DNA from 3 places in the Rhizobium sp. PP-F2F-G48 genome. Region 3 is predicted to be linked to each of the others. Evidence: predicted binding sites of a transcription regulator. Region 3 holds the regulator's gene; each other region holds the start of a gene.
What was found. Region 3 encodes PhoB, which activates phosphate uptake and scavenging genes when phosphate is short. Its sites were predicted from a motif close to TGTCATNNANCTGTCAT; they were not measured.
Positions count from the first base shown of each region.

Region 1: the regulator PhoB is predicted to act here: its motif matches at 3,534-3,550, upstream of ppk2 (polyphosphate kinase 2).
Region 2: the regulator PhoB is predicted to act here: its motif matches at 3,138-3,154, upstream of phnC (phosphonate ABC transporter ATP-binding protein).

Region 1 is NZ_SLVH01000009.1:103,734-110,572, reverse strand. It holds gene C8J36_RS19180 (GMC family oxidoreductase N-terminal domain-containing protein) at 1-1,262, opposite strand, end outside; gene C8J36_RS19175 (J domain-containing protein) at 1,656-2,261, opposite strand; gene C8J36_RS19170 (DUF808 domain-containing protein) at 2,371-3,318, opposite strand; gene ppk2 (polyphosphate kinase 2) at 3,604-4,560, shown strand; gene C8J36_RS19160 (alpha/beta hydrolase-fold protein) at 4,597-5,787, opposite strand; gene C8J36_RS19155 (inositol monophosphatase family protein) at 5,952-6,740, opposite strand; gene C8J36_RS19150 (glycerophosphodiester phosphodiesterase family protein) at 6,737-6,839, opposite strand, start outside.
Region 2 is NZ_SLVH01000005.1:111,137-117,975, reverse strand. It holds gene C8J36_RS13620 (alpha-D-ribose 1-methylphosphonate 5-triphosphate diphosphatase) at 1-165, opposite strand, end outside; gene phnE (phosphonate ABC transporter, permease protein PhnE) at 242-1,069, opposite strand; gene phnD (phosphonate ABC transporter substrate-binding protein) at 1,160-2,155, opposite strand; gene phnC (phosphonate ABC transporter ATP-binding protein) at 2,186-3,052, opposite strand; gene C8J36_RS13600 (DapH/DapD/GlmU-related protein) at 3,189-3,806, opposite strand; gene phnL (phosphonate C-P lyase system protein PhnL) at 3,806-4,558, opposite strand; gene phnK (phosphonate C-P lyase system protein PhnK) at 4,588-5,361, opposite strand; gene C8J36_RS13585 (alpha-D-ribose 1-methylphosphonate 5-phosphate C-P-lyase PhnJ) at 5,358-6,257, opposite strand; gene C8J36_RS13580 (carbon-phosphorus lyase complex subunit PhnI) at 6,254-6,839, opposite strand, start outside.
Region 3 is NZ_SLVH01000003.1:574,038-580,876, forward strand. It holds gene C8J36_RS10705 (Hsp33 family molecular chaperone) at 1-30, opposite strand, end outside; gene argF (ornithine carbamoyltransferase) at 239-1,156, opposite strand; gene C8J36_RS10715 (aspartate aminotransferase family protein) at 1,255-2,454, opposite strand; gene C8J36_RS10720 (GcrA family cell cycle regulator) at 2,894-3,463, shown strand; gene phoB (phosphate regulon transcriptional regulator PhoB) at 3,608-4,291, opposite strand; gene phoU (phosphate signaling complex protein PhoU) at 4,484-5,194, opposite strand; gene pstB (phosphate ABC transporter ATP-binding protein PstB) at 5,250-6,065, opposite strand; gene pstA (phosphate ABC transporter permease PstA) at 6,080-6,839, opposite strand, start outside.

The DNA.
Region 1 (6,839 bases), on a different contig from region 3:
GTCTGAAGGTCGCCGGCATCGGAGAGATAGCGCGGATCGATGAGGAGCGGGCTCGTCGGATCGGCATTGGCCAGCGTTACGGTGCCCCGGCTGGCGGGACGGAGAACGCAGACGTGAAGCGAGATGCCTGTCTTGAGCAGGATGCGGCGCGCATGATCGTCCACCAAACCGATGGTGAAATGAAACTGAAGATCCGGACGATCCACCAGGGGCGAGGATCGCACGAACCCGCCCGCTTCTGCAAAGTTGCTGGAGAGGCTTCCCCGCCGTCTCCGCAGGAACGGCAGGATGCCGCGCACCAGCGGAACCGATCCGAGAGGCGTCGTTCCGATTGCTCCGCCGCCGCGGATGAGCCTGCTGCTGATATGGTCGAGATGATCCTGCAGGTTGGCACCCACCTGCGCCCGGTCGGAGATGACGGCGATCCCATGCCGGCGCAGATCTTCCGCCGGGCCGACGCCGGAGAGCATGAGAAGTTGCGGCGTACCGAAGGCGCCGCCGGCCAGCACGATTTCGCCGCGTGCGGTGATGGTGCGGGTTCGTCCGCCGTGCCGGACCTCCACTCCGGTGGCCCTGTTCTGCTGGAAGGTCAGGCGCAGGGCCTGCGTTTCGGACAGCACAGCGAGGTTCGGGCCGCGCCGCGTGTGGATATAGGCCCGGCCGGCATCGAAGCGGCGGCCGTCTTTCTGGAACAGCTGGTATGCACCGAAGCCCTCCTGGGTCGGCCCGTTGAAGTCGCTGTTCAGCGGATAGCCCGCCTGTTCTGCCGCGGTGATGAAATCGCCGGTCAGCGCGACATCCGTCCACAGGTCGTCTACGTGCAGAGGTCCGCCTTTTCCGTGAAAGGCGTCCGCTCCGCGGGTATTGTCCTCCCCGCGCAGAAAAAGCGGCAGGACATCGCGCCAGCCCCAGCCGATGCATCCCTGGGCCGCCCAGCCATCGTAGTCTTCCGCCTGCCCGCGCATGTAGATCATCGCATTGATGAGGCTGCTGCCCCCGACGCCGCGGCCACGCGGCTGGAAGCCGCGCCGACCGTTGAGCTCCGGCTGCGGAACAGTCTCATAGGCATAATTGTGGCGATTGCGACGGCCGACGAGGCCACTGATGCCGGCCGGGATGGAGACCAGCATGTTGCCCGTTGCCGGCCCCGTCTCGACCAGTGCGATCCGCCAGTCGGGCCGGGCCTCCGAGATCCGCGCCGCCGTCGCGCAGCCTCCGGGGCCCGCGCCGATCACGATGATGTCGAAAACATCCGCGCTCATGCCGCGCGCCGCAGGATTTCGACCCGGCAATGTCTCCTCGGACGGGAGAACCGGATGGCGTCTACCATCGGCAGCGACGGTTTCAGATTGTCGGCAGCGGCGCTCCACCGCCAACCCTGCTCACGGCGTGCGACCGCCAGGGCTCGGCGCCATGTCGCAGATCGCACCTCGCCTGCGGGCGTCATGGTCACGTGGATCCTCCCTCCCATCGCGGCCTCCCATTCCGGATCGCTGTTTTAGCGATGCCGGAACGGTGGGCGCTCGCCGCCCGTCTGTCAAGCGCTTGTCTCGCGGCGGAAGCAAGGCATGCGCATCGGCACGGCGGGGCCCGCCGAACCTGCCATGGCGCACGGGTCGCTGACGTGTGGGAAAGAATGGAAAGCCGATCGGTTCTCAGCAGAATCCGTTGAGCTTCAGGATCTTGTGAGCCTCGATCGTCGCCTGAAGGTCGGTCTCCGACGAGCGATTTCCGGCGTTTGCATCGGGGTGATGGAGCTTGATCCGCTCCTTGTAGCGCCGGTTGATCTGATCCGCCGTGGCATCGTGCGGCAGGCCGAGTGTTTCGAAGGCCTTCGCTTCGAGCACTTTCAGTTTCCGCGCCTGTGCCTCCCGCTTCTGCATCAGGCGTTCGGCCGCACTCTTCCGGGCGTTCAGGGACTTTGCCGAACCCGAGCGCACGGTAAACGGCATCGGCAGTTCGGTTGCTTCCTGGATCGGCTTGCCAAAGCTTGGCCGCGCGCCGCTGATCGCGTCGCGCTGGTAGCGCGCAACAACCGGGTCGGAGAGATCCGGTGAGAAGTTGTAGCCCTTGTTGTATTCCTTGATGTGGTCGAGGCAGAACATCAGGAACAGGCCTTCGCCGCCGAGACCGACCGGTGCGCGATGCGTCCCGGTCTTCTCGCACCCCTGCCATTGACACTGCGGCCCCGTGGGCGCCTCAGAGGCTTTGGACTTCTTCTTGGCCGACTTGAGGCCGACGAAAATTCGTGAATCAGACATGCAGGGCTTATGCGATCAGACGCGCGATCCCGCAAGACCGCTTTGTGGGGTCACGATCATTCTCTGGCGGTTCAGCACTTCACAATGTCGCGCGGCGCGGGTCGATCTTTCAGGCCTTGTGCTTTGCGAAGAGCGGTGCGGCGGCCGAAACCAGTAGGACGACGATGCCGCCAAGGATCGCGCCGAAAACCGCTTGCACCAGCGTTGCCGCCAGCCAATGGACGACGTCGGGCAGGACGGGAACGACCGTCTGCGCAAACGCAGCGGTTGCCTCGACGATATGTTCCGGCTGCGCGATGCCGAATTCGGCAAGGCCATGAATGACGATGCTCCCGCCGACCCAGAGCATGGCGGCGGTTCCCACGATCGCGAGGATCTGCAGAAAGACCGGAACGCCCTTGACGAGGCCGTGCCCGACGGACCTGCCGATCCCGCCGCCCGTCGCGACCAGATGCAGGCCGATATCGTCGGCTTTGACGATGAAGGCCACGACACCGTAGACGGCGACCGTGATCAGGATGCCGACGGCGGCCAGCACCGCAATCTGCGTCACGAGGTTCGAGGCGGAGACGCCGGCAAGCGTCAGCGCCATGATTTCTGCCGAAAGAATGAAGTCCGTCCGGATGGCGCCGGAGACCTTCTGCTCTTCGAGCGTCGCCGGATCGACGGTCGAGGCCGCGGTCGCGTCGGCATGGCCGTGTCCCGACAGCGCGGAATCGATTTTTTCTGCGCCCTCGAAACAGAGATAGGTGCCGCCGATCATCAGCAGCGGGGTGATCAGCCACGGCGCGAAGCTGCCCATGAGCAGGCAGGCGGGCAGCAGGAAGACGAGCTTGTTGCGCAAGGAGCCCTTGGCGATCCGCCAGATGATCGGCAGTTCCCGGCTCGGCGACAGTCCGACCACATAGGTCGGTGTTACCGCGGTATCGTCGATGACGACGCCTGCGGCCTTGATGCTGGCCTTCGCGGTCTGCGCCCCGACATCGTCGAGAGAGGCGGCCGCAAGCTTTGCGATGGCCGCGATGTCATCCAGTAGCGCTATCAAGCCTGTCGCCAACGCAACGTCCTTTCCCGTCCGATGCCGGACCCGGACCCGGGAACATGCTGGCATCGCAATGCAATTGCTGTTTCGATCGGTGTGCAGCGTTATTGTCTGCGCACGCAGACAGGGCCGCAAGACGGCTTTCGAGTCAACGTCCAAGTCTCTGCATTCGAACGATGATCCGCAAAAATCGGGACAATGCGGTCTTGCATCGTCGGCCATGAGACGATCGTCATTCTGCTGACACAGGAAAGGCTGTAACGTCCCGCACTGCTTGACCTTATCCTTTCCGGAGCCTCCATGAACATCAACGACCCGGCCCAGCTCGCACGTATCAAGGCGGAAATCATCGACAGTTTCGACGAAGAGCTGGAAATGCAGATGGAAGAGGATCGCCTGGACGATCTTCTTGACGATGGCGTGGAGCCGACGGCCGAGCAGCTGCTCGATCGCAAGGTCTATTTCCGAGAACTGTTCCGCCTTCAGCATGAGCTCGTGCGTCTGCAGGATTGGGTCCAGCACAAGAAGCTGAAGGTCGTCGTGCTGTTCGAGGGACGCGATTCCGCCGGCAAGGGCGGGGCCATCAAGCGCGTGACGCAGAGGCTGAACCCGCGCGTCTGCCGCGTGGTCGCGCTGCCGGCACCGTCGGAGCGCGAGCGTCACCAGTGGTATTTCCAGCGATACGTGCAGCATCTGCCGACCGCCGGCGAGATCGTGCTGTTCGACCGCAGCTGGTACAACCGGGCCGGCGTGGAGCGCGTGATGGGCTTCTGCACGCCCGACGAGCTGGAGGAGTTCTTCCAGTCCGTTCCCCAGTTCGAGACCATGCTCGTGCGCTCAGGCATCATCCTCATCAAATACTGGTTCTCGATCACCGACGAGGAGCAGGCCTTCCGCTTCAACATGCGGATCCGCGATCCCCTGAAGCAGTGGAAGCTGTCTCCGATGGACCTGGAGAGCCGCATCCACTGGGAGGCCTACACCAAGGCCAAGGAGGATATGCTGGAGCGGACGCATCGCCCGGAATCCCCCTGGTGGGTGGTGGATGCCGTCGACAAGCGCAAGGCGCGCCTAAACTGCATTTCGCATCTCCTGCAGCAGATCCCCTACGAGGACGTGCCGAAGATGTCGATCGAGCTGCCGGATCGCACCCGCAATGCCGATTACTACCGCAAGCCCGTGCCGACGGACATGTACGTGCCGGACGAATATGGCGGCGCGACGGGCACGGACATGGCTCGGAAGAGCGGTCGCTAGGCTTCAGGCAACAAGCCGCCCGGCTATTCCTGAAGGCTATTCCTTGAAGGCTTTTTCGAGGAAGGCGATCAGCGAGGGCCTCCAGACGTCCATTTCGTGCTGGAGGTCCTTGTACTCGTGATACGCGTGGGTGATCTTCTTTTCGTCCAGTTTCGCCTTCAGCCCGGCAATGTCCTTGCCTGTCACCATGTCTTTCGACCCCACGGTCACGGTGAAGTTGCGAAGCGCCTTGTTGATCGTGTCCGGCGCGTTCAGCGCCGCATCGACCGCCGTGTTGGGCACCGTGGTGGTGGAGACACCGCTGAAGGTCGCGACCCAGCCAAAGGTGCCGAGATGCGATAGCCCGGAGACCAGGGCCTGATAGCCGCCCTGCGAGAGGCCGGCGACGGCGCGCCCGTCGGCATCCGTGCGCACGCGGTAGGTTTTCTCCATATAGGGAATGAGATCCGTGATCAGCTCGCGGTCGATCGCGTCCGCGTTGATCGGATAGAAGTCCTTGCGGCGCTGGGCCGCCGGAAAATTCTCGGCGATCGCTTCGGGTATGTCGGCTTCTGTATCCGGGATGACCACGATCATCGGCCGGATCTTCGGTTCCGCCAGCAGATTGTCGAGAATCTGGGGCGCGCGTCCCTGTGTGACCCAGGAGTCCACCGTGTCTCCGAAGCCGTGATAGAGGTAGACGACGGGCAGGGGCTCGGACGCATCGGTGTAGCCCGGTGGCGTGTAGACATGCATCTGGCGCTGCGATTTCAGGGCCTTCGACGACACGGTCACCAGGCGTAGATCGCCATGCGGTACGTCGCGCGTGTCGAGAATGCTGCCTGGCACGAGAACGAGGCTTGTGTTCACCTGCCTCTGCGGTTTCGGCTGGTTTGTACCGGTGTCGATGCTGCGGAAACCGTCGACGTCGAAATAATACTCGTAAAGGTTCGGCGCGAGACGGTCGCTCTTGGCTGTCCAGACGCCGTTCTCGCTCCAAGTCATCGTCATCGGGTCACGCTGCCCGAGGACGACGGAAACCGATTTCGCGGCCGGGGCGAAGAGGCGGAAGGTGATCGACCCGTCCGCCTCGACCGAGGTGACGAACGCCTTCAGCGGCTTGTCTGCCGGCGGAGAGGCGGGGCCTGCTGGCGCAGGCGCTTGAGGTTCCGCTGCCAACGCTGGCGCGCTGATGATCATGGCCGCAGCGCAACCTGCCGCAACAAAGCCCGGCAATAGCTTGAACATGATGATCTCCTCCGCATCGCATCAACCTCATCCCACAGGAAACCTACATCCGTGCGGCCTGTTTTCAACGGCCGTTCCGCAGGTTTCGATCGGGTGCCCTTCGTCCGAGACATCGAAGCGTGTCGAACGAGGGGCGATGCGATGGGCGGGCGAAAGGCTCGCCGCTATCCCTCCGTCACCTCCGGCCAAAATGCGGCGGTGGCCTCCAGAAGTGCTGCGGTGCCTGCCGCGATCCAGGGAATGTCGGCCTCGCCGTCCGGGCCGGTGCGCAGACCGATGCGGACGTCGAGACCGGCCTCGCGGGCAAGCACGGCGCCGCCGGCGATGTCCCACATGGTGGTCAATTTCTGGAGGTGCCCGTCGAAAATGCCGCGGGCGGCGAACACCAGCGAGACCGACGTGGTGTGCAACGCTTCGACCACCCATCCTGCTTCGCGCAGGCCGGTGTGCAGCGCCCCGATCTCCGCGATGTCGTCCTTTGCGCTGTCGCCGAGCGAGACGACGCGGACGTCGCTGAGGGGCGCTCCGCGGGCAAGAGGCGCGCCGTTGCGCAGCAGGCCGGTGCCCTCGGCGGCGCCATAGACCTCGCCGAACACCGGGAGGGCGACCACGCCGAGGTCGGGACGCCCGTCGGTGACATGCCCGAGCGAGATGCCCCAGAGCGGCGAGCCGCGCAGAAAATTCGCGGTGCCGTCGATCGGATCGATGATCCAGTAGGCGTTTCCACCCACGCCACCGAGCTCTTCACCGACGATGGCTTCTCCCGGAAAGGCTGCAGCAAGCCGTTTCCGGATCAGGGTCTCGATACTGGTATCGGCTTCGGAAACGAAATCCTGGAAACCCTTCTCCCGCGTGGCGATCGTCTCGCGGGCGGCAAAGAAGGTCATCGCCTCGTGCAGGGCCTCTTCCACGATGCCCGTCGCCCTTGCTAGGCGGTTTTCTGCCTCCGTCATGCCGAAGCTCCCTCCTGTCGGGTCGCCCAGGCCCGGAAGGCCTCGACCTCGTCGGTCTGGATGGCGCCGACACCCGCCTGTGCCAGCCGGCCCCAGACC
Region 2 (6,839 bases), on a different contig from region 3:
GGGCATCAGGTAATCGCCCTGAAGGTCGATCCCGTGTGCCGTCCCCTGCGCTGTCGTCCCGCTGGAGATGTCGGCAATGATCCCGTCGCGCACGAGGACGGTGCCCTCGACGATCTCGGTGGGAAGGATGATGGCGCAGTGGGTGAAGATCTGTTCGCGGGTCATGGTCTGCCGTTCCGCAAGCCGGGGCATGCGGCTTTTCGAGTGAGAGGGGAGGGATAGGCGCGGCGCCGGTGTTCCGTCAGATGACGACCTTGCGCAGCTGCTGGGACAGGATGTCCATCAGCGTCACGGTCGCGACGACGATGATGAGAATGGCGGAGGCTTGCGGATAGTAGAACCCGCGAATGCTCTCGAACAGCACCTGTCCGATGCCGCCGGCACCGATGAGGCCGAGCACGGTGGCGGAGCGGATGTTGGATTCCAGCCGATAGAGCGAGAACGAGATCCAGAGCGGCAGGACCTGCGGGATGACGCCGAAGATGACCTGCTGCAGCCGGGACGCGCCGGTGGTCCGGATCGCCTCGACCGGGCGCGGATCGATGGCTTCGACGGCTTCGGAGAAGAGTTTGGCCAGAATGCCCGTCGTGTGCACGAACAGCGCCATGACGCCGGCGAACGGCCCGAGGCCGACCGCCACGACGAAGAGCACGGCGAAGACGATCTCGTGGATGGCCCGAAACAGGTCCATGAGCCGGCGAACCGGATGCAGCACCCACCAGGGCGCCATGTTGTGGGCCGAGAGGATGCCGAAGGGAATGGAGAGAAGAACGGCAAGGAACGTGCCCCAGAGCGCGATCTGGATGGTGACGAGCATCTCGTTGAGATAGGAGGCCCACTCCTTGAAATCCGGTTTCAGAAAATCCTTGGCATAGGACGCCATGTTGCCGGCGTCCGAAAAGAGATAGGTCCAGCGTCCCATCTCGGCCGGGCCCCAGCTGGCGGCAAGCGCCCCGACGAAAACCAGCGTGACGAGCCAGCCGCGCATGCTCCGCACGGGCTTGGGGCCTGCCTGGCCGGCCAGCGGGCGGGCGGTCGTGACGCCGGTGGAGGCGATGACGTCGGTCATGGGCGTCGTCCTTTAGAGATAGGGCATGAGATCGGGCATGCGACGAGAAGGAACCGGAGCGGACGGTGCCGCCCGCTCCGGTCGGGGGCATCAGCCGTTGGACGCGGTGCCGAGTTCGGCTTCGAACTTGGCCTTCTGCTCGTTGAGCGGCTTGACCTTCTCGGCCTTGGCGTCGGCCGACAGCGAGGCGTCGGCTTCGATCTTGGCGATCGACTTCGACAGTTCCATCACGCGGATCGGCAGGAGCTGCTTGTCGGTCGAAGCCTTGAACGGTGCCCATTTCAGGCCGGCGAGGACCTCCTTCTCATGGGCGACGTCACCCTTGGAATTGGCCGTGCCATAGGCAAGGAAGAAGTCGCGCAGCTTGGTCTTCGTTTCTTCCGGCAGATCCTTGCGCCAGACGATCGGGTCGGACGGGATCAGCGGCGAGCGCCAGATTTCGCGGATATTGGCAAAGGCGTCCGGCTTGTTCTGCTGGATCAGGGCCATGTTCTCGGTGTTATTGGCCGCCGCATCGACCTGTTTCATGGCGACGGCCATGGAATTGGTCTCGTGGTTGGCGTTGGTCACCGTCTTGAAGCAGGTCTTCGGATCGATGCCGCGGGCGCCGAACACGAAGGTCATGGGCACGAGATAGCCGGAGGTGGAGTTCGGGTCGCCGAGGCCGAAACTCTTCGACTTGTCGCAGGTCAGAAGCTCGTCGATCGTCTGGATCGGGCTGTCCTTGGGGACGATCACGACCGACCAGTAGCCCGGATCGCCGTTCTTGGCGACGCTCTGCACGAACACTTCGCCATCGGCACGATCGACCGCTTCCATGGCCGACTTGTTGCCGTACCAGGCAACCTGCACCTTGTTGAAGCGCATGCCCTCGATGATGCCGGCGTAATCCGAGGCGAAGAAGGGCTTCACGTCGAGACCGGTCTGGGTCTTCAGATCGGCCAGCAGCGGCTCCCAGTTGGTCTTCAGGTTCTGCTGGGACTCGGTGGAGATGATGCCGAAATTGATGGTCTCGGCAGCCAGCGCCTGCTGGCTGAATGTGGCGGCGAGCGAAAGCGCCGCAATGCTCTTGAAGATCGCGTTCATGGTGGTCTCCGGTTGGCAGTTATGTCGGGATCAGACGGTGGCGAGCGCCGCCTGGCGTTTGGCAGGATCGACGCCGGTGGGCGCCATGGGGTCGGCCGGGCTGCTCGGTGCAGCATCCGGCAGGACGAGTTCTTCCGAGGCCGCTCCGTAGAGTTCGGCCAGGAAATCATTGGAAAGAGCCGTGGACGGGCCGTCATAGACGATGGCGCCGTCCCGCATAGCGATCGTGCGGCGGCAATAGCGCCGCGCATATTCGACCTGGTGGAGCGAGACGAGCACGGTGATGCCGTCCTCGCGGGAGATGTCGGCGAGCACGTCCATCACGCGGCGTGCGGCCGAGGGATCGAGCGCCGAAATCGGCTCGTCGGCAATGAGGATGCGCGCTTCCTGCACGAGCGTGCGGGCGATCGCCGCGCGCTGCTGCTGGCCGCCCGACAGCGTCGAGGCGCGTTGCGCTGCGACCTGGGGAATGCCGACGCGGGCAAGGGCTGCATGCGCCTTGTCCTTCTCGGGCACATTGAAAAGACCGAGCGTGCCCCGCCAGCGCGGGATGCGGCCGAGATGGCCGATCAGCACGTTGGTCAGCACGGACAGGCGTCCGACGAGATTGAACTGCTGGAAGATCACCGCGACCCGGCCGCGCGCAGCCTCCCGGTTCATGCGCCCGCCCGCCTGCGACACCTCGCCCAGGATCTCGACACGTCCGCCATCGCCGTCGCCGATTTCGAGGCCGGCGATATGGCGGATGAGCGTGCTCTTGCCGGACCCGGACGCGCCGATCAGCGCCACCATCTCGCCCTGCTCCAGCATGAGGCTGACCCCGTTCAGCGCCCGGGTTTCGCCATAGCGTTTGGAAAGGTTGGTCACGGACAGCGCGAGGGGGGTAATCTCGGTCATGGTTTGATCCCGGACAGCAGCTCGAAAGCCGACCTCATGCCGGCTGCACGTCGAGGGACTGTGAGCGGCAAGCGGTAATGGTTGCGTGACGGTTACATGAAACTTTTGCGTCAAAGCCCCGTTTCGGAGCCTCGTTTCAGGCGGCGTAGCGCTCGATGAACGCTTCGCCGGTCAACATGCGAAAATCCTCAAGGGCGGCGAACAGCCTGTCATGCGGCCAGTCCCACCAGGCGAGCCGCTCCATGCCGTCAGCCGTCTCGCGGGAGAAGCGGTCGCGGATCAGCCGGGCGGGGACGCCGCCGACGACCGTGTAGGCTGCCACATCGCGGGAGACCACGGCGCCGGCGCCGACGACCGCGCCATTGCCGACCGCCACGCCCGGCAGGATCGTCGCGCCATGGCCGATCCAGACATCGTGACCGATGGTCACCCGCCGGGCCCGCCGTGCGGCGAAGAAGTCCGCCTCGTCCTCGGCGCCCTCGAAATAGTCGCCGGCCCTGTAGGTGAAATGGTGAAGGGTGGCGCGCTCCATCGGGTGGTTGGTGGCGTTGAGCCGCACCATCGAGGCGATGTTGACGAACTTGCCGACGGTCGCGCACCAGAGCGCGCAGTCCTCCATGACATAAGAATAATCGCCAAGCTCGACCTCGCCGAGGCGCGACCTTTCGGCAATCTCGACATAGCGACCGAGCCGGCAGTCGGTCACTTTTGCGGTTTCGTGGATGTTCGGGACATGTTCGGAGAGCTTGGCCATCACGCAGCCTTTCGAGCCGAGAATGCGGACACGTCGATCGTGCGGGTCGCCACGGCCTCGCGCACCGGCTGGTCGTGGAAGATCCCGAGAATGGCGGTGCCGCGCGCGCGCTTCTCGCCGATCATCGCGGTCACCACGTCCCGGTTCTCCGCGTCCAGCGAGGCGGTCGGCTCGTCGAGCAGCAAAACGGGATGATCGGTGATGAAGCCGCGGGCGATGTTGACGCGTTGCTTCTCGCCACCGGAGAAGGTGGCGGGGGGCAGTCCGTGCAGCGTCTCCGGCAGGTTGAGCCGGGAGAGCAGGTCGCGGGCGCGCAGAAGCGCTTCCGTGCGGTCGATGCCGCGCGAAACCAGCGGCTCGGCAACGATCTCCACCGCGGAGACGCGCGGCACGGCGCGCAGGAACTGGCTGACATAGCCGATGCCGTCATGCCGGATGGCAAGCACGAGGCGCGGATCGCCGGCCCCGAGATCGCGTATGTCGCCGCTTTCGGGGTCTCGCACCAGGACGGAGCCCGCGTCGATGGCGTAGTTGCCGTAGACCATGCGCAGGATGGACGACTTGCCGACGCCCGAGGGGCCGCCGAGGACGACGCATTCGCCGGGAAAGAGATCGAAGCGGACATGGGCGACGACCGGCAGCACGACGCCATCGCGCAGATGCATGACGAAGGATTTGGCGACATCGCGCACGCTGAGCAGCGCGCCGTCCGGCATGGTCGGATCGGTCGGCGGGATGGAGGAGAGAGGCATCGGCGGACTCCGGCGCATGATGTGCGGGCTCAGGATTCGGGAATGGAGGCGACGAGAAGCTGGGTATAGGCGTGGCGCGGATCGTCCAGCACCCGGTCGGTCAGCCCTGCCTCCACGATGTGCCCGCCCTTCATCACGATCATCCGCTGCGACAGGAGCCGCGCGACGGCGAGATCGTGGGTGACGATGACGACTGCGAGCGACAGGTCGGTGACGAGACCGCGCAGGAGATCGAGCACGCGGGCCTGCACGGAGACGTCGAGGCCCCCGGTCGGCTCGTCCATGAAGATCAGCCGGGGATGGGTGACGAGGTTGCGGGCGATCTGCAGGCGCTGGCGCATGCCGCCGGAAAAGGCGATCGGCTGGTCGTCGATCCGCTCGGCGGCGATTTCCACGCGCGACAGCCAGTCGCCAGCCGTGCGGCGGATCTCGCCATAGTGACGCTCGCCGACCGCCATCAGCCGCTCGCCGACATTGGCGCCGGCCGACACCCGCATCCGCAGCCCGTCGGCCGGGTTCTGGTGCACGAAGCCCCAGTCGGTGCGCATCAGGAAGCGGCGCTCGGCTTCCGAGAGATCGGCGAGATCCGGAAACCGCCCGTCGCGCATCCGGTAGCGGATCTCGCCGGCCGAGCGTTCCAGCCGGCCGGAAATGCAGTTGAGCAGCGTCGTCTTGCCGGAGCCGGACTCGCCGACGATGGCGACCACCTCGCCCGGCCAGACGTCGAAGGACACGTCCGTGCAGCCGACGAAGGCGCCGTAGCGCTTTTCGAGCCCGCGGACGGAGAGGATGGGATCGGTCATCGCGTGGTCTCCTGCTCGCTCGACGCGTGCTCCCCGAGCTGCGGCAGGCCCGGGCCTGCGTGGCCCTCCGCCTGTCGCGTCTCGCAATGGTCGGTGTCCGAGCAGACGAACATCCGCCCGCCCCGGTCGTCGGTCACCACCTCGTCCATATAGACGCCGGTCGCGTTGCAAAGCGCGCAGGGGCGGCTGAAGGTCTGGACCGTGAAGGGATGATCCTCGAAATCGAGGCTCGTCACCTGGGTAAAAGGCGGCAGCGCATAGATGCGCTTCTCGCGTCCCGCGCCGAAGAGCTGCAGGGCGGGGGAGCGGTCGAGTTTGGGATTGTCGAATTTCGGAATGGGCGAGGGGTCCATGACATAGCGCCCCTCGACCTTCACCGGATAGGCATAGGTCGTGGCGATATGGCCGTGCTGGGCGATGTCCTCGTAGAGCTTCACATGCACGAGGCCGTATTCTTCCAGCCCGTGCATGACCCGCGTCTCCGTCTCGCGCGGCTCGAGAAAGCGCAGCGGCTCGGGGATCGGCACCTGGAAGACGAGGGTCTGGTGCGCCTGCAGCCGCTCTTCCGGAATGCGGTGGCGGGTCTGGATGATCGTCGCATTCGCCGTCTTCGTGGTCGTCGCCACATTCGCGGTCTTGGCGAAGAAGGCACGGATCGAGACGGCGTTGGTCGTATCGTCGGCGCCCTGGTCGATCACCTTGAGAACGTCGTCCGGCCCGAGAATGGCCGCCGTCACCTGCACCCCGCCCGTGCCCCAGCCGTAGGGCATCGGCATCTCGCGCGAGGCGAACGGCACCTGATAGCCGGGGATGGCGATGCCCTTCAGGATCGCACGGCGGATCATGCGCTTGGTCTGTTCGTCCAGATAGGCGAAGTTGTAAGCGGGCAGGGTCATTCCGCGGCCTCCTGTCGGTCCATTTCCGAGGTCTTGGTCGCATGTTCCCGCCGCAACATGCGCAGCAGGTCGAGCTCGGCCTGAAAATCCACGTAATGCGGCAGCTTCAGATGCTCCACGAAGCCGGTGGCCTCGACATTGTCGCAGTGGGAGAGGACGAACTCCTCGTCCTGCGCCGGTGCCGCACGGTTCTCGTCGAATTCGTCCGCGCGGAGCGCCCGATCGACAAGGCTCATCGACATGGCCTTGCGTTCCGACTGACCGAAAACGAGGCCGTAGCCGCGCGTGAAGCGGGGACCGTCCTCGCCGCCGCCCTTGAACTGCGACACCATCTGGCACTCGGTGACGCGGATCGCGCCGATGGCGACGGCAAAGCCGAGTTCCGGCAGGTCGATCTCCAGATCGACAAGGCCGATGCGCACTTCGCCGACGAAGGGATGCGTGCGCCCGTAGCCGCGCTGCGTCGAATAGCCGAGCGACAGAAGAAAGCCTTCGTCGCCGCGCGCCAGCGCCTGAAGCCGCAGATCCCGTCCCGCGGGAAAGCCGGTCGGGTCGCGGGTGAGGTCGCCGGGCTCGGCATCG
Region 3 (6,839 bases):
TTCGCCGAGATCTGGTCCTTTGTCCACCATGTCCATGCTCCTGATGCAAGACCCGCCGCGGCGAGCCCGAACGCAGATGACGGCGCCCCGGACAGGTCCGGGAATCGCAAGCCGCAACTCCATTCTATTGGATTGATATGAAATGCCAGCAAAAAACCGTGGCATTCCGCTTTGCACCTAGATCGGTGGCCGGATGCCGGTTTTCAAGGTTTCGGCCTTGTGCGCCGAGCGCCGCGGCTCAGAGAGCGCCCAGGCACCAGGCGAGAATCGACTTCTGGGCATGAAGGCGGTTCTCCGCCTCGTCGAACACCACCGATTGACGACCGTCGATCACCTCGTCGGTCACTTCCTCGCCGCGGTGTGCCGGCAGGCAGTGCATGAAGAGCGCGTTCTCGTCCGCCTTCGACATCAGGGCAGAATTGACCTGATAGGGCTGGAAGACATTGTGGCCGCGGGCGCGGTGCTCCTGGTTCATGGACACCCAGGTGTCCGTCACCACGCAATCGGCACCGGCGACGGTCTTTTCCGCATCGTGCGACAACACGACATTGCCGCCATTGTTGCGCGCCCAATTGAGGATCTTGTCGTCGGGCTCGGAGCCGAGCGGTACGGCCATCTTCATCGTGTAGCCGAAGCGGGCCGACCCCTCGATGAAGGAATGCAGCACGTTGTTGCCGTCCCCTGTCCAGGCGATGGTCTTGCCCTTCACCGGGCCGCTGTGCTCCTCGAAGGTCATGATATCGGCCATGATCTGGCAGGGATGCGTCGTGTCCGTCAGAGCGTTGATGACGGGAACGGTCGCGTGTTCGGCAAGCTCAAGCAGACGGCTGTGATCCGTCGTGCGGATCATGATGGCATCGACGTAACGTGAGAGAACCTTGGCCGTATCGCCGATGGTCTCGGCACGGCCGAGCTGCATTTCCGTGCCCGACAGGAACAGCGTCTCGCCGCCGAGCTGGCGCATGCCGACATCGAACGACACGCGGGTCCGGGTCGAAGGTTTTTCGAAGATCATGGCGAGCATCTTGCCGGCCAGCGGCTTTTCCGCGGTCCCGGCCTTGGTCGCTGCCTTTCGCACCCGGGCATCATCGATGATCGAGCGCAGGTTCTCCGCCGACATGGCGGAGAGATCGAGGAAGTGCCGGGTATCAGCCATGAAAATGCGGTGTCCTGTCCTTGTCCCGTCGGGGCTTTCAGCTCCCTGCCCGGGCCTGGGTGTCGGTCGATGCCGAGGTATGGTGGCGGGGTTTGACGTTACGCCGTCGCGCGCTGCTTGACCGTCGTCAGCGTTTCGCTGGCGCGCTCGATGCGGGCAAGGCCTTCACGGGCTTCTTCCGCGCTGGTGATCAGCGGCGGCAGCAGACGGATGACGTTTTCCCCTGCGGGAACGGCCAGCATCCGCTCCGCCCGGATCGCCTTCAGCAATTCGGCGGAGGGCACGGCGGCCTTGATACCGAGCATGAGGCCTTCGCCGCGGATTTCCTCGATCACATCGGGGAACCGATCGGCAAGCGATGCGAGCCCCTGACGGAAGACCAGCGCGACGTCGCGCACATGCTCGAGAAAGCCGTCGCCGAGAACGACGTCGAGTACGGCATTGCCGACGGCCATGGCCAGCGGATTGCCGCCATAGGTGGACCCATGCGTGCCCGCGACCATGCCGGACGCAGCCTCTTCCGTCGCCAAGCACGCGCCGAGCGGGAAGCCGCCGCCAATGCCCTTGGCAGCTGCGAGGATATCTGGCGCGATGCCGGACCATTCATAGGCAAACAGCTTGCCGGTCCGCCCGACGCCGCACTGGACTTCATCGAAGATCAGCATCAGGCCGTGTTCGTCGCAAAGCGCGCGCAGCGCCTGCAGGAAGGCCTTGGAGGCCGGGCGAATACCACCCTCGCCCTGGATCGGCTCGATCAGGATCGCCGCAGTCTCTTCGGTGATCGCATCCTTGACGGCGTCGAGATCGGCGAAGGGCACCTGGACGAAGCCGGGTGCCTTCGGGCCGAAGCCTTCGAGATATTTTTCCTGGCCGCCGGCCGCAATCGTCGCGAGCGTGCGCCCATGGAAGGCACCTTCGAACGTGATGACGTGGAAACGCTCCGGCCGCCCCTTGGCGAACTGGTAGCGACGCGCCGTCTTGATGGCGCATTCCAGAGCTTCGGCACCGGAATTGGTGAAAAAGACCTTGTCGGCGAAGGTGTTGTCCGTCAGCCGCTTGGCAAGCTTTTCCTGGCCGGGGATCTCGTAGAGGTTCGACAGATGCCAGACCTTCTCGGCCTGGTCCTTGAGCGCTGCAACAAGATGCGGATGCGCATGGCCGAGCGAATTGACGGCCACGCCCGCGGCGAAATCGAGATAGCGCGCGCCATCTTCCGCCACCAGCCAGACACCTTCGCCGCGCTCGAAGCGCAGCGGCGCACGCATGTAGGTCTCGTAAAGCGGGGTTGCCTCGGCCATCGTGCCTATCTCCTCGTCCTGTCCGCACGCGCTTTGCGGGGAAGGTTCGATCCGTTTTCGCAGGGACCGGCAGTGCCGGCCCGAAATGAAAAATACCGCCCTGACGGCGGCGAGCGCACTATCGGTTTTTCAGGTGCCGCTGTCAACAAAAGTCCCGGAAATACGGGTCTGGCATGCGTTTTCCGGGCGCGATGCTTTCCGGCAAAAAGACCTTGCAAATATATCACGCAACGGCAGCAAGTTGGGGAAAACCCAAAAATCGATTCGGGTCGATTCCCCGGACTCTTGTCACGGAGTCACCCCGTCTCTAGGTTAGCAAGGAATTGCTAGACGCATGCGGCGGACCTAGTCACCAGAAGAGTCAAGGCGTTGCAGCTTCGGAGCCATCCGGGGCGCGGTGAGGGATTCGTCCTTCCGTATGCCTGGAATGGAGACGACAATGAACTGGACTGACGAGCGGGTAGAGAGACTGAAGAAGCTGTGGGCCGAAGGCCTGAGCGCGAGCCAGATCGCGGCGCAGCTCGGCGGCGTCAGCCGAAATGCGGTCATCGGCAAGGTTCACCGCCTGTCGCTCCCCGGCCGCGCAAAGGCAGGCGGAGCCTCGCCGAGCGCAACCCGTCCGAAGCGTCCCGTCGTCGCCGCACGCCCGGCAGCACCGGAAGCCATCGTTGCCAACGCGGCTCCCCGCGCCGTTCCCCAGCGTCCGATGGCCCGTCCTGTCAACGCGATGAACGTCATCGAAGATTCCGAAAGCGTCTTCGCGCCGGAAACCGCACTGACCGTCACCGGTAGCGGCGCCGGCGCAACGGGCAGCAATGTCGTCGTGCCGATGTCGCGCAAGCTGGTTCTGACGCAGCTCACCGACCGCACCTGCAAGTGGCCGATCGGCGACCCGATGAAGGACGAGTTTCACTTCTGCGGCAATGACTCGCCGGATAGCTCGCCCTATTGCACCTTCCACGCCAAGCTTGCCTACCAGCCCTCGGCCGAGCGCCGTCGCGCCCGATAAGGGTCCGCGTTTTCAGACAGAGCAAAAAAAGAAATCGCCTTCTTCGTTCTGCGAAGAAGGCGATTTCATTTGTCCTTACTGTCAATCTGGGAAGATCGCCGCGCGCCAGGAACGATGCGTTCCCAGCTCTAAAGATGCAAGCGTTCAGCTTTCCAGCGAGTAACCCGCGCCGCGGACGGTCCGGATGACGTCCTGCATGTTGGAAAAGTTGAGGGCCTTGCGCAGGCGACCGACATGGACGTCGACGGTCCTCTCGTCCACATAGATATCATGCCCCCAGACGCCATCGAGAAGCTGCGAGCGCGAGAAGACGCGGCCGGGCGAGGCCATGAAGAATTCGAGCAGGCGAAACTCGGTCGGGCCGAGGCGGACTTCGCGGGTCTTGCGATGGACGCGGTGCGTCTCGCGATCGAGCTCGATGTCGCCGCACTTCAACAGCGAGGACAGCACTTCGGGACGCGCGCGGCGCAGCATGGCCTTGACGCGCGCGATCAGCTCGGGCGTCGAGAACGGCTTGACGACATAATCGTCGGCGCCGGTGGCAAGGCCGCGAACCCGCTCGCTCTCTTCGCCGCGCGCCGTCAGCATGATGATCGGCAGGCGCTCGGTCTCGCTGCGCTGGCGCAGGCGCCGGCAAAGCTCGATGCCGGACACGCCGGGCAGCATCCAGTCGAGGATCAGGAGATCCGGCAGCCGTTCCTGCAAGCGGACTTCCGCCTCGTCGCCCCGGTTGATGGTATCGACGTCGAAGCCTTCGGCCTCGAGATTGTACCGCAGGAGAACGCTCAGGGCTTCTTCATCTTCGACAACGGCAATTTTCGGCTGCATTTCTGGACTCCGTAGTGTCCTCGTCGCATGACGAGGCTTTCGCCAGAACCCGAAGGCGGCGATCATCGTTGACTGTTCAGGCATGGCGGCGGGAAACCGCCCTTTCGGCCGCCGATCCCTCAACCGAGGCATCGACCGCGTTCAAGACCGGAGACGATGGGCGCAGGAGCGTTTCCCTCCTGCGCCGTTCGCTCAGGTGGCGAGTGCGCCGACGGTGTTCGACGAGTCGTCTTTCGGGCGTTCGCCGAGCGGCTGCGCGCCGGTCGTCATGTAGTAGATCGTCTCGGCGATGTTGGTCGCGTGGTCGCCGATGCGTTCGATGTTCTTGGCGCAGAACAGGAGATGCGTGCAGGGCGTGATGTTGCGCGGATCTTCCATCATATAGGTCAGGAGTTCGCGGAACAGCGAGGTGTAGATCGCGTCGATCTCGCCGTCACGCTCGCGGATGGCCTTGGCCTTTTCGGCCGAACGGGAGGCGTAGACATCCAGCACTTCCTTCAGCTGCATCAACGTCAGCTCGGCCAGATGCTCGATCCCGCGGGACAGCTGGCGCGGCAGGCTGGCGCTGGACACGGCGATAACGCGCTTGGCCGTGTTCTTGCCAAGGTCGCCCACGCGCTCGAGATCGGCCGCGATGCGGATCGATCCCATGATCTCGCGCAGGTCGGCCGCCATCGGCTGACGCTTGGCGATCGTCACGATCGCCTTTTCGCCGATCTGGCGTTCGGCATCGTCGAGCACGACATCGTCGGAAATGACCTTCTGGGCGAGACCCAGATCGGCGTTGACGAGGGCGCGTACGGATTCCGCGACCATCTGCTCGGCAAGGCCACCCATCTCGGAGATGCGGCGGCTGAGATATTTCAGGTCTTCGTCATAGACGGATACGATATGGGTTGCCATGGATCCTGTCCTTGGAGTTCGGTCACGGGCGCTTCGCTGTCGGTCGGGCGACCGATCAGCCGAAGCGTCCCATGATGTAATCCTGGGTGCGCTGGTCATCCGGATTGGTGAACATCTTGTCGGTATCGTTCTCCTCGACGAGATTGCCGAGGTGGAACATGGCGGTGCGCTGCGAAACGCGGGCGGCCTGCTGCATGGAGTGCGTGACGATCACGATCGTGTAGTTGGCGCGCAGTTCGTGGATCAGTTCCTCGACCTTGGCAGTGGCGATCGGATCGAGCGCCGAGCAAGGCTCGTCCATGAGGATGACCTCGGGGCTGACGGCAACGGCGCGTGCGATGCAGAGACGCTGCTGCTGGCCGCCAGAGAGGCCGGTGCCGGATTCGTGCAGGCGATCCTTCACCTCGTTCCAGAGGCCGGCCTTCTGCAGGCTCTGCTCGACGATGGCGTCGAGTTCGGCCTTGCTGCGGGCCAGACCGTGGATCTTCGGCCCGTAGGTCACGTTCTCATAGATCGACTTCGGGAACGGGTTCGGCTTCTGGAAGACCATGCCGACGCGGGCGCGAAGTTCGACGACGTCGATCGAGGGATCGTAGATATCGCCGTCATCGAGCGTGATCTTGCCGGTCACCCGGCAGTGATCGATCGTGTCGTTCATGCGGTTGAGCGTCCGCAGGAAGGTCGACTTGCCGCAGCCGGACGGGCCGATCAGGGCCGTGACCGTGTTCTCGCGGATGTTGAGGTTCACGTCGAACAGCGCGCGCTTTTCGCCGTAGTAGACCGACACATCCTTGCCGATCATCTTGTGAGGGACAGCATTCATCTTCTGATCGACCGCCTTTTCGAGAGTCGCTTCTGACATCATGTTCATAATTCTCTACCTCACTACCAGCGTCGTTCAAAGCGGCGCCGCAACAGGATTGCGCCCAGGTTCATGACCACCAGGAAAATCAGGAGCACGATGATCGCGCCGGAGGTCCGTTCGACAAATGCACGTTCGGCTTCGTTGGCCCACATGTAGATCTGGACCGGCAAAGCCGTCGAAGGTTCGAGCGGCGAGCCCGGGAAATCGACCACGAAGGCCACCATGCCGATGAGCAGCAGCGGTGCGGTCTCGCCGAGCGCATGCGCAAGGCCGATGATGGTGCCCGTGAGGATACCCGGCATGGCAAGCGGCAGGACATGGTGGAAGATGGTCTGCATCTTCGAGGCACCGAGGCCCAGGGCTGCGGCCCGGATGGACGGCGGCACCGCCTTCAGCGCGGCACGCGTGGCGATGATGATGGTGGGCAGCGTCATCAGCGTGAGGACGAGGCCACCGACGAGAGCCGCCGAGCGCGGCATGCCGGCGAAGTTGATGAAGATCGACAGGCCGAGCAGACCGTAGACGATGGAAGGAACGGCCGCGAGGTTGTTGATGTTGACCTCGATGAGGTCGGTCAGCTTGTTCTTCGGCGCGAACTCTTCGAGATAGATCGAGGCGGAGACCCCGATCGGCAGCGCGAGCGCCAGAACGATCAGCATCATGTAGAGCGAGCCGAGCGCTGCGACGCCGATGCCGGCGGCTTCCGGCCGCGACGAGGCGCCCGAGGTGAAGAGGCCCGTGTTGAAGGACTTCGTCATCGCCCCGTCCTGCGCGAGCGTC